One region of the Bacillus sp. JJ1566 genome, then DNA from elsewhere that is predicted to be linked to it. Evidence: riboswitches for the same ligand, from Rfam matches in the RefSeq annotation. Region 1 holds a riboswitch; each other region holds the start of a gene.
The links. A riboswitch is a leader RNA that binds a small molecule or an ion and turns the genes downstream of it on or off. The one in region 1 is predicted to bind cyclic di-GMP.

Region 1 (3,199 bases):
ACCTTAGCTTTCTTTGTGGAGTGTACAAGCCATTCATTTCCGTCCTTGTCAAAGCCGCAAATTTCATAGTGAACACCCCTAAAAAGCTGAGAGTCTACAACAACCTGTAGCTTTCCTTTTTCAACAGAGGTAATTTCTAGATCTTCAGGACGGATGACAATATCAACTTGTTCTTTGTCAGAAAAGCCTTGGTCAACACAATCAAATGTTTTTCCAACAAATTCAACTAGGAAATCCTTGTGCATTTTTCCTGTTACGATATTAGATTCTCCAATAAAATCTGCAACAAAGCGGTTGATTGGTTCATCATAAATATCTATCGGACTGCCACTTTGTTGAATCTTTCCTTTATCCAATACAAAAATCTCATCAGACATAGCAAGAGCTTCCTCTTGATCATGTGTGACAAAGATAAAGGTAATGCCAAGGCGCTTCTGAAGGTCGCGAAGCTCATACTGCATTTCTGTACGAAGCTTTAAATCGAGCGCAGATAAGGGCTCGTCCAATAAAATAATCTCCGGCTCATTGACAATCGCGCGAGCAATTGCAACACGTTGTCTCTGTCCACCAGACATTTCTTTAATTTCACGATTTTCATAGCCAGTAAGATTGACGAAGCTTAAAGCTTCCTTCACTTTTTTATCGATTTCAGATTGCTTCATTTTTTTTATTCGTAAGCCAAAGGCAACATTTTCATATACATTAAGATGTGGAAATAAGGCATAATCCTGAAATACCGTATTAACCTGACGTTTATTGGCAGGTGTCGTATTTACTTTTTTTCCATTAAAATAAACCTCTCCATCTGAGGGTTCAATAAATCCTGCAATCAAACGTAATATTGTTGTTTTTCCACATCCGGAAGGACCAAGAAGGGTATAAAACTTTCCTCTTTCAATTTCAAAGCTGACATTGTTGAGGACAGGTTGGTCATTATCATATTGTTTCGTTACATTTTTAAACTGGATAATAGGTATACTTTTCATAGCAACCCCCTTCTTTCTATTAAATTAAAGTGATAGGATTTTATGTAATCCGGCATAATTATACACGAACCGGTAAAAAATTCAATAACAATCACAATAGTCAAGGTGTAAAAATATGGGTTTCACTGTTGAAAATAATCGAGAGGGATTAACTAGGATATTAGTAATAGGAAAATATTCACATATTTAGAAAAATGTTAGGCCAATTTCATTGACCTAAAGCGAAAATAGAAATATAATTATAGTACAATTTAAAATACTCTTTCTTTAGTAGGGTAATTGAATAAAGTAAAGGCAAATTCATTGAAAGATGAAGACGCAAAACTATAGGGGCTTAGTCCATGAGTTTAAAAAGAAGGAATCGACTACCTTTTTGAACATCCGGTTTTTGGACATGCCAGCCAGTTGCCGAGTATAACTCGTATCGTAAGAACGAAGATTAATCGGTATTTGATTAGTCTTTTTTTATACCATTATATAATTTTGTTGCTACTATTCTACTAGATTTTTGGATAAGGGAGCGCTTGTTATTCTTTTAGAACTCCCTCTATAAAATTTTGGAAGTGATTACAAATGGAGAAATACATCCAGAATCTGAACGTACTAAAAAAAATTAGTGAACTAATCGCAAAGGTTGGTTCCGAAAAGAATTTGATTTCCGATGAGATTCGTAGCTTTTTTGACGCGGCCAGTCAAGAACAAGAAGAACATGAGATTACCAGCACCCTTTTAACCCAACTCCAACAAATGAACGAACAAATGGAAAATATGCATTGGATGAACAAGCATTACCGTATCCTTCATGAATTTGCCCAAATTTGCAGTAAAACCCTAAATGAAAGCGTTCTTCTTCAAAAGTCCTATGAGATGGTTTCACGTGTTATGCCAGCAGATGCATTTTATATTGCCTTGCATAATCCAGGTGATACGCATATCCAATTTATTTTTATTATGGATAATGGAGAACCGGCTCCTCCTAGTATCGTGGACTTTGGTGAAAATTACACATCAAAGGTTATTAAAACAAGAGAAATCATTCACCTCAAGCATCAAAACCAAAACATCGAATTTAATACAAAAATGGGGGAGGGGGACAAAGATACAAGGTCCTGTCTTTTCGTACCAGTTGTAATTGATGACCAAGTTAAAGGTGTGATTTCGACCCAAAGCTTTAAGGACTTCGCCTATCGGAAGGAGCACGAGGACCTCTTGCAAATGATTGGTGCTCAAGTTATCAACTCGATTGAAACAGCTCGATTATATGCGAAAATTTATACGATGTCTCGTACCGATGAATTAACAGATTTAAAAAATCACCGTGCTTTCCATGAGGATTTAGCACATTTAATTCGAAACGAAAATAACGAAATTACAGTTATGATGATTGATTCAGATGATTTAAAACAAGTCAATGACCACTTCGGCCATGATGCTGGAGATTTATATTTAAAGATACTTGCAGATGGAATAAAAACGCTATGTAATGATAAGATAGAAGGCTATCGTTATGCGGGCGATGAATTCATGATTCTCATTAAATCCCAAATCGATATGGGTGTGGAGGAAATCTACGAAACGCTAAAGGGGTACTATCGCGAACACCCACTGATCATTAATGATGAAAAAATTACGGTTTCGATTAGTACGGGCGTTGGTGTATTTCCATATAATGGAACAACTGTTGATTCTTTGAAAAAAGCAGCAGACCAAGCGCTTTATGCTGCAAAAGAAAGTGGAAAAAATCGCATGGTCGTGGCTCATTAATAAAAGCTCATCCAAATGGATGAGCTTTTTACTCGTTGTCTAGCTCCAGCGCCTAGCCCCTCGAGGTCATAAGCCAATCCGCCAAGAAGGATAAAGGGCATCCTTCTGGCCGGCTTTTCTTATGCTTGTCGGGGCTGAACAAGGCGCTTGCGCTTTTCTTAGTTAATATGGGCAATAATGCCTTCTTCATCGTCTAACACAAGTTTGATCCCGGCATACGGGTCTCTGTTTAGAAATTCGCCAAGCCATAAACGAATTGCTTCAATTAGGTTCGCCATAATAAGGACCTGTTTTCGATCGTTCACATAAACCTCTGCGGAGAACCCATAGTCATCGTCATACATGAGCTCTACTTCAACCTCTTCTGGCTTTACTTGCTTTTTTAAGCCGATATAAACACAGACGGCATTAATGATTTCTTGTTCCGAAAGAATTAGCGACGCCATTGA
Region 2 (3,199 bases), on a different contig from region 1:
GTGCCACCGTCATTGAACCATCCTGTTGCCATTGAGCCACTATTATTAAAGTAATACCAGATATTATTTACTTTTTGCCAATTAGTCATCATCGCACCACTACTATTAAGGTAATACCAAGAACCATTTTCCAGCAACCAACCCGTTTTCATAAAACCATCGGTTCCCAAGTAATACCAAGTGCTACCGTCCAGAATCCAACCAGTTTGTTGTATTCCGTCTTCATAATAAACCCACTGACCGTTTTTCAACTCCCATCCATTTTCAATCAAAGCAAAATTCATACCATATTGATCTGCATATTCCTTTGCACCTGATGAGGCATGGCTATAAATTGTTATATTTTTGTTTATTGGTTGAGAATTCTCATGGATTAGAATTCCAGAGCCACCGAATTCAAAAAGATTAATAATTGTATCCTTCCCTTGAATAACCACCTCATGTAGAGTACCGTGTCTAAATAGATAATCATCAATCTTATTAACACTGCTTGGAATAACTAACTTTGTTAATCCTTTTGTAGAAATAAATGCATCGTAACGTATTGATTCTGTTCCTTCTGCAACTTCACCAGAAGCTGTACCAATAATTAATTGTTTACCATCTTTGGTATACATTCCTTTTCCATCGATATCTTTAAAGTTTGGATGATCTGTATCTACCTTAATGGTTTGGAGTGGGTTTTTCCCAAACGCTACAGATGCAAAAGAATTAGTAGGACTAAAGCTTATGTTACTTCCAATTATTAATTCTGAAATTTCGTTATCATAAAAGGCTGCTTTTCCAATATATTTTATGGTACTAGGAAGCTTTATATTGGTTAAGACCATACCTAATAATGCTTGATCACCGATCATTTCCGTTCCCTCATTAATTTGGCCAGACATTGTACCTTGAATTAATACTTTTCCATCCTTCGAATATAAACCTTTTCCATCAATGTCCTTAAAGTAGAGATTATCAGGATCTACCTCAATAGATTCTAAAACGTTTCTAGTAAAAACTGCTTGCCCGAGGCTTTTTACATTACTAGGAATATATACATTCGTGATTTTAACCCCATTAAGAAACCCATTAAATGCAAAATCATCGATTTCAACAACTGCTTTGCCATCAATTTCATTTGGTATGTTGACATTTGTGTCAGTCCCTATGTATCTCGTAATCGTAACCGTGTTATCTCCATTATCTACCCATTCAAACTCCTCGTTGATTGGAGTCGTACCTTGTACCTCTGCTTTCGTTATAGGACTCATGAATTGGAAAGCTCCTATTAAAAATATAGTAAAAAGTAGTGTTAACACCTTTTTACTTGTTGGTTTGATTTCAACTGGTTCTAACATTAAATTATTCCCTCTCTTTTTTCATCATTTTTCACCTATTCACCTGCAAAAAAAAAACACCCTAAAAAGGGCATCACAATTCTTAGCTTGCAACTGGCTGGCAATTCTAAAATCCGAAGTAGCCCCTCTAGCTTTGCGTCCTACTCTTTCAAGTAGTTTGCCATAAAAATAGGTATTTTTAACTATATCTAATAGTATAAACTAAATTGGTAGTTTAGGAAATACCTGGGACAAGGGGACAGGTTCCTCGTCCCACCATATTTTTACAGGGACAAGGGACCTGTCCCTCTGTCCCAATCTAGTTAATCCAAGCTCCATTTGCATTGAATTTATAGCCATTTATAGTAGTATTGGCTGCCATTTGACCGCCACTATAGAAGTAATACCACTTGTTTCCTATCAACTGCCCTCCTTTTATTCCCGTTTATATAACCCGTAAAGAGATGCGGGAAACCCTCCTCGTTCTTTTCAATCAATTTTTTGTTCATTAGTTTCATAATTCTGGGTTAATCCTATCAACCTTACTTTTCTTATTTATCCTCGCACAATAAGCAGTAGTCCACCCTATTCATTTAATGGTCCAGTCACCTCAAGGCAATCTCCACTATACGCGTCAAGCTTAACCATTAGTTCTTCTCCATTTTTAGTTATCAGAGTTATATTGAACTCGCGTTTATTCGTTATTTGATTAAAAAAACCGTTCTTTTGATCAATGGAAAGTTTCTCTGCTTCAATATAGGGCCAATTCATTTCCTTGGATTCTATTCCCAATCTTTTTGGTGGAACAAACAAGCACAAAGCTGCATAATCTGTGGCTTTCTCTGTTGTCATTATTGGCTTTTGGTATTCATATGCAAAATAAATAGTAAGTAAAAATAAAATTCGCAAGCTCTTTTTCTTCCAATCTTTGGCCTTAAACACGCTTCGATCACCCTATCCTATACCATATAAAAATGTAATTCGACAATCCCTCCAAAACTCCTGCACAAATAGCACGTGGGTGCAGGAATTTCAGTGCATGATTCAAGAATTATGATTTTGCGAAACTCGAAGACGATGGAAGGGTACTGGATTTAAAGTTTCAAACGGATATAACAACAGAAGATAAATATGTAATTGCTCTTATGCACGTGTGGCTGCGGCGTTGAAAAAAGCCGAGGAAGTTGCTAGTGATGACAAAGAAAACGTTGAAATTGAAAAAGACACTAATTCTACAGACCTAATGGTGATCTTGAGTACAATGAAAATGGGTAGACGAGGGGGGCGATTTTGAAGGTCAGCCGTCCAATTCCTCGGTCAAAATACGAGGGGATTAGACTCTAGATTTCCACTTAGCAAACGGTACTAGTGACAATCGCTGTAAAATAAGGTCATGGGTGGGGATGTTGGTAAAATCCAGTGACAGTTAACACAATAGTGCCCTTTTACAAAGTTGATTAACAACTTCCTGGTTGTTCCAATAAGCAAATAAACTTACGACATTTAAAATAGCTGGGACAAGGGACCTGTCCCTCTGTCCCTACTTTCCCTTTTTTATTTTGTATGTAATTAATTCTCTTATGAATAAGAAGCCGAGGATGACGATTCGGATTGCTTTAAATAGTCCACCTTTATTTTTGCTCATCTTTTATCTAACCTCCACCCCTTATCATACAGTATTCTAGTCGATAAATAAAAAAGCTCTACCTTGGGTTTTGGAAACATTTGTAGTACCACTGGATTACAGAATTTTTCCTGGGACAAGGGACCTGTCCCCCTGTCCCAAAAAAACCGAAGAGCATGATAATTCTCATGCTCTCCGGTTCATTTAACTAGAATACAATATTTTCCCTGGGACGAGGGACCTGTCCCTCTGT
Region 3 (3,199 bases), on a different contig from region 1:
AAAGCCATAGCACTTACAATTATTTTTTTGAATAATGATTTATTCATTTTGTTTCCTCCCTTAGAATGATTGTTTGATTGATTTATAGAAACGAACTTGATTTTCTCCATAAAAAAAATCCCTCCAACACAAATTTTTTGTTTGAATCGGAAGAATATTGAATTTCAACTCATAGTGTGAGTATCATTCTCCATTCTTCAGCGGCCCAGCCACCATAGTGATTACCATCACAGTAGGTCTGTAGCTTTGCGTCCTAATTTTTCAACTAGTTTGCCTTTGTTGCAGAATGAGAACGATTTTTGACTCTTTATATCTTTGTATATTTGCGTCGTCTATCACTCTCTGAAACTCATATTACCTTGCTAATCAAAAAAAGGGTACACATCAAATATTTCCAATAATAAACCCACTATTAACCAACTGTGATTTTCTTCAAGGAAGTAAAATGAATTATTTAAAAGGGTAATAAAATTTTAATTTGCTTTTGTTGGAGTTAAGTATTAGTAGAAAAAAACCAATAGTCCATCTGTATTATCACTGCATTTTCTTTCAAACTATTTAATTTGGAAGACGATCTGTTGTTTATTAGGTTTCGTCACCAGAAAAGTAAGCTCCCCATCACATTGATGGGGCTTTATGTTCAAATTTATGGTCTTTCTTTTGATCTTTTTAGGTCTTCCCATCGGTACAACCTTTACTTACCCCGATCTCCCATTATCTTTTGGGTTTCTTATATTTCCTCATTTTTAATAGAAAGCGACTGTTCAAAGGTTTGAGTGTTTTCATCTGCATCGACTGTAAACGTGCCATCGTAACCAGTTTCTCCTGACTCAGTCATTAATTAATCTTGTTTGCAAAGTACTTGTCTTTATTACGACTATGCAAAAAAATTTAATGAATTAACAAATTAATATGTGATAAAAAAGCACAGAAGAAGGGAATTATTTAGATATTTAATAATACAAAATATTTTATGGTACTTCCTGGTATTTGGCTTACGTTGTTGAATATATAGTGCTTTTGTCTTAATCTTTATACTACTAATATATTATATATGGTTAATAAGTTCTATAACGATATAGGCAAACTTATCTAAAGGTAAGGACGCAAAGCCACGAGCCTAAAGCAACAATGCAATGGTAGTCGGGTTACCTAAAATAGTCGGAAGGAAAGGATAACTCCCGTTTTCGGTGCAGTTATCTTTTTTCTAATAAACATGGTTAAAATAACGGATAAACAAAATAGTAATGCCTATCTAGTATAACTACACTATCCTTCCTAGAAGAATATAGGACCCCCTTCCTATTAGGAAATAAGAACCCCTTCCTATATGAATAGGAATCAAAGGTGATTCTTTTTTTTGACAAATTACGGCAAAATTAGCATGTAAGCACCAATAGTAAGAAAGTCTTGTGTAAATTAGTACTTTTTATCATAAACAACATAGGGATATGATTATGAATTTCAATCTTATCTAAATGTTTGAGCAAAAACGTTTTTGAAATACAACATAGACACTAACGCATTTTAATAGTTTCGAATACAGTTTGTTACATAAAAATATGCCGTGATTTAAAGGGGGATACAAATGGCTAAATTATCTTTTTTTAAACAACTTACTATGTTTTCAAATGATGAAAAATTTTTATCTACGAAAAATACTGAAATTGGGAATGATTTATTTCTAATAAAAGAACTAATAGATAATCATCCACATGCAGTTTTAGCATTTGATGGGAATGGGAAACTATTGCACTTTAACCAGTCGGTAATTAAGGCATTCGGATATAGTGAAAAGGAATTACCGAGTAAGATACAACAGTATTTTTATAGTAATGACAAATATAAAAGAAAAAAATATTTTCAACTTGCATTACAGGGGAAACCACAAAATTATCAAACGGCTATCTCACAGGCAAATGGGAATTTAATTAATATCGATGTTAATCTAATACCAATCATCAGTGATCGGGAAACGGCAATTGTTTATGCGTTTGCAAGAGATATAACAAAGTACGTTGAACATGAAAAAGAATTGGTCAAAATCAAAAGTAGCCTTGAATTAGCGCAAAAAGTAGGTGCAATCGGAAGCTATGATTATGACATTATGGAGGATGAAGCATATTGGTCGAATCAGATGTATGTGCTATACGGAATTGAAAATATTGAGGTATTTGTACCAACATTTGATAGTATTACAGAACTTGCTCATCCCGATGATCGGGAAAAATTTAAAAAAGCTATTCTATCTGCTATTGAAGAAAGACGAAATTTTGGTTTTGAATTTAGAATTCTTCGTAAGGATGGGACAACGATTCATCTATATAACCAAGCGGATGTAATCTTAGACGAAAATAGGAAACCAGTTCGATTTATAGGTACTGTTCAAGATATCACCAAAAGAAAGGTGATAGAACTAAAGCTTAAAGAAAGTGAAAATCAGGTTGAACATATTTTTGATAATTTGGATGCAGGTATTTGGTCTTTTGACATAAAAAAAGGTGACTACAATTTGGTATCCAAGGGAGTTGAGGCGATTACAGGGTATTCTCCGTCTGACTTCGGGAATCAAATTACTTGGGATTCACTAATCCATCCGGATGATTATACTGAATTTCATAATATACAACATAAAAAATTAAAAGGTGAAAATCTCTATCATCAATACCGCATTATTCATAGAAATGGGGAGGTTGTGTGGGTTCAAGATCAAACACTTCCTGTCCTTAACAAAAATGGTGAAGTCATTAGGTTTGACGGTATTATTTCAAATATTACAGAACAGAAAGAATATGAAAAAAGAATTCAATATTTGGCTTTTCACGATTATTTAACAAAACTACCAAATAGAATGCTTTTTGAAAATAAAATAAATGAATTAATCACAGCTTCAGAACATGTTAAAAAACACGTTTCAATTCTTTATATAGATTTAGATCGTTTTCGAAATATAAATGAATCACTAGGGCACCAAATCGGGGACAAATTACTATACGAATTTAGTCAAAGAGTAAATATGTTATTAAACAAAAACTCATTATTTGCAAGACTAGGTGGAGATGAATTTGGTATTATCTTTTGGGATTACGAAGACTCAGACTACCCGATTAATGCCGCCAAATCTATCATTGACTGTCTAGACCTTCCATTTATTATTGAAGATTTCGAATTACTCATAACTACAAGTGTTGGGATAAGT
Region 4 (3,199 bases), on a different contig from region 1:
TTTGAAGAACAAAACGGTGGTGAGCAGCGTGCAGCAACAGGAAATCGTTAATTTTCTAGAGAAATATTTTATATCTAACCATTGCGAAATTATTGAACGCCATCCTGGATATATGACGGTTCAGTTGACAATCGATCTAGATAAGCAGTTAATGAACCGTCCCTTTTATTGGACATATGTTGAAAAAACAGGTGGAGAACCGAATCCGATGAAGTTAACATTAATTACGGACCGGGACCAAGCACCTGAAAATGTAAAGGGTGACTTTATCCATTTCGGAGCTCCCCGCTTACATCAAATTTTTGAATCAACAAAAAAGCTAGCAAGCTACATTCGGTTGTATCAACAAAAACCACCCGGTGCCCAAGGTAATACACCTCTATACCCTTGGCTTGGGTTAAATGTGAAGGTTTCGTATAAGAGTGACCGTAAGCGTGATGTATTGATGTCGCTTGGCTTACAACTCATTAATGGAATCATTGTTGAGGATTTTCAGGAAAAAGTGGAAAAGCTGCCACTCACTCCAAAAATACCAGATTTAACGTATACGATGTCACCACTGGTTAAGCCACAAAGTGGTGTTAATCGACTTCAGCAATATGTGAGAGGCTATGCGGAATCACAAACTCACGCATGGGCTGATGAAGCAAGAAAACGTTGGGATGAAGATTTAACCCTGTTAGATGCTTTTTATGAAGGAATCGACGAAAAGCCAGAAAGCTATGAAATTGAAAAAGAAGCACTCAAGGACCAATACGAACCGAAAATCCTTGTCGAAATTATCAATGGCGGATTGTTTTATCTATGTCAAAATACAATGTAAAAATGGCCTATCCTCATTTTTGGGGGTAGGTTACATATTTTTATGAAATTACTTAAAAAATCGTTCGACAAATACCTTACATTTAATTGGAATTTTTACAAAAAATCTTATGTAAAATAGATATTTATTAACCCTCCCTTCCATTTAGTTAACAATTCCTAGGTCTTTTTTCTTATCTTTCGAGTTTTTCCTACACCATTGGTGAAAAGTATCCATTTTTCGAGGGAGTAAACAAGCAATTAATTTTATTTTGTAAATATTTTGACATCGACAGTTTTTTACATAAAAGATGTTTTTTATGAATTATACTTCTAAATGTAATACAAAGGTTCTATACATATATGGACTATCGTTTTAGGTCAGTCGGCGGAGCTTCAACAGACAAAGGCAAACTTATTGAAAAATAGGGACGCAAAGTCACAGGTCTAAGGTTGGAAATTTCAATTATGATGGCTGGACTGCCTGGAATACTAATGTATTTTGGGAGGGTATTGGAAAGTATGATAAAAGTAGAAAACGAAACACTTGATCAGGAATGGGTAGACCTAATTTTAGAAGCACTAGATATGGGAATTAGTGTGAATGAAATCAAAGCGTTCTTTGCAGAAAAAGCTGACGGACTTGACTCATTGATTGGATAAAGAACAGAGAAACCCACTCTAACTTCGGTAAAACACTTAATCTTACAATATTTTTGACAAAAACGTTCTTCATATAAAACAAACCTCTTCATTTTATGTTATAATCATAAATGGAGGAAGGTGGATTTAATGATTGGTCAACGTATCAAACAATACCGTTTGCAAAGAAAATTATCCCTATCTGAATTAGCTGATAGAGCTGGGGTTGCTAAATCATATCTAAGTTCAATGGAACGCAACCTTCAATCAAATCCTTCTATTCAATTTTTAGAGAAAATCTCTGCGGTCCTTGGGGTATCAGTGAACACTCTACTCCATGAAGAGGATCACGAAGTTCAAATAGAAGATCTTGATTCTGATTGGACCCAACTAGTACAAGAAGCAATGAAATCCGGTGTTTCAAAGGAAGAATTTAAAGCGTTCTTAGAATTTAACAAATGGAAGAATACCAATAACAAATAATAAAAAGCCCTTCAGAAGAGTGAAAAAACTTCATCTCTTGAAGGGCTTTTTTATAGGGATATATTCTTATTTAGACCTGTTATCCCTCTTAAAAATTTGCTAATCCTTGATTGTTGGTGATGAAAATATTTTTTGTGGATGATATATGAAACTACAATGACACCAATCGTGTCTTTTATCAAATCAGTTACCGAAAAAGATCTGAATGGGACATAGTATTGATGGATTTCATCTAGGGCACCGTATAAAACTGAGATTGTAAATAGGAGAATTTCTATCCTAAGTGATAACTTTCCAAAGGTCAGGAAAGCCATCACCAATAATGCGTATAAAATCGCAAACTGAAACAGATGACCAATTTCGAGCGCAGCACCTAACAATAAATAGATAGGTACACCAATTTGAACATGAATCCCTTCTAATTTGCTAGGATTAAAATGACTTGATTGTAACCAAATCCACGTCATATATATTACGGGTAAAAGCCTTAGAGAAGCTCGGAGTAGCATGTAATACCTACTTTCTTTTTCAAAATACCATACTCACTATAAGTACTTTTAACATTTTCTCCAAACTTCTCGATTAAAAGACCACTCAAGGTAAATATTTTATAAAGTAGCTTCCATTTGCTTTCCTAGGAGATGACTAAACATTCCTCGTTTATCATTCGCAAGTTGGTTAAAATTACCTTGTTGAATTACTTCTCCTTGCTCTAATACAATAACCTGATCCGCATTTCGTATAGTTGACAAACGATGCGCAATAACAATGATTGTCATTTTCCCTTTTAATTTTTCTAAGGCTTCTTGAATATTTGATTCATTTTCAGTGTCTAGTGCACTAGTAGCTTCATCCAATACTAATATAGAAGGATTACGCAATATTGCCCTCGCAAGAACAATCCTTTGGCGCTCTCCTCCAGAGAGACGAATTCCCCGGTCGCCAATTAGTGTATCAAGACCTTGAGGAAGCCTACGCACAAAATCTGCTGCAGAAGCAAACTCAAGTGCCTCCCATAGTTGTTCATCAGTAGCATCTTGGTTTAGAATTTCTAAGTTTTCCCTAATACTTACATTAAACAAAAATGGATCTTGTGGAACATAGCTTATCGAACGCCTAAGCGATAACAAGTTTGATTCAGATAGAGGTACACCATCAAGTAAAACCTGACCATTTTCTTGTTGATTTAAGCCCATTAATAAATCAATTAGTGTACTTTTTCCAGCACCAGACCGCCCAACAATTGCTGTCATTTGGTATGAGGGAATGAACA

Region 2: it holds a riboswitch for cyclic di-GMP, as region 1 does, so the genes downstream of both, V7112_RS05480 (leucine-rich repeat protein) here and V7112_RS05885 (sensor domain-containing diguanylate cyclase) in region 1, are expected to answer to the same signal.
Region 3: it holds a riboswitch for cyclic di-GMP, as region 1 does, so the genes downstream of both, V7112_RS07830 (EAL domain-containing protein) here and V7112_RS05885 (sensor domain-containing diguanylate cyclase) in region 1, are expected to answer to the same signal.
Region 4: it holds a riboswitch for cyclic di-GMP, as region 1 does, so the genes downstream of both, V7112_RS22010 (anti-repressor SinI family protein) here and V7112_RS05885 (sensor domain-containing diguanylate cyclase) in region 1, are expected to answer to the same signal.

What each region holds. Positions count from the first base shown of each region.
Region 1 is NZ_JBALOP010000010.1:71,192-74,390, reverse strand. Features, by position in the region: gene V7112_RS05890 (ABC transporter ATP-binding protein) at 1-986, opposite strand, end outside; cyclic di-GMP riboswitch class I at 1,270-1,397, shown strand; gene V7112_RS05885 (sensor domain-containing diguanylate cyclase) at 1,560-2,750, shown strand; gene V7112_RS05880 (YxcD family protein) at 2,909-3,196, opposite strand; gene V7112_RS05875 (hypothetical protein) at 3,184-3,199, opposite strand, start outside.
Region 2 is NZ_JBALOP010000008.1:59,099-62,297, reverse strand. Features, by position in the region: partial or broken gene V7112_RS05480 (leucine-rich repeat protein) at 1-1,343, opposite strand, end outside; cyclic di-GMP riboswitch class I at 1,429-1,515, opposite strand; gene V7112_RS05475 (hypothetical protein) at 1,642-1,746, opposite strand; gene V7112_RS05470 (hypothetical protein) at 1,908-2,264, opposite strand.
Region 3 is NZ_JBALOP010000015.1:103,857-107,055, reverse strand. Features, by position in the region: gene V7112_RS07835 (WxL domain-containing protein) at 1-47, opposite strand, end outside; cyclic di-GMP riboswitch class I at 197-285, opposite strand; cyclic di-GMP riboswitch class I at 1,072-1,156, shown strand; gene V7112_RS07830 (EAL domain-containing protein) at 1,589-3,199, shown strand, end outside.
Region 4 is NZ_JBALOP010000066.1:6,453-9,651, forward strand. Features, by position in the region: gene V7112_RS22000 (DEAD/DEAH box helicase) at 1-51, shown strand, start outside; gene V7112_RS22005 (YqhG family protein) at 29-823, shown strand; cyclic di-GMP riboswitch class I at 1,200-1,289, shown strand; gene V7112_RS22010 (anti-repressor SinI family protein) at 1,324-1,464, shown strand; gene V7112_RS22015 (helix-turn-helix domain-containing protein) at 1,594-1,926, shown strand; gene V7112_RS22020 (VanZ family protein) at 1,977-2,435, opposite strand; gene V7112_RS22025 (ABC transporter ATP-binding protein) at 2,535-3,199, opposite strand, start outside.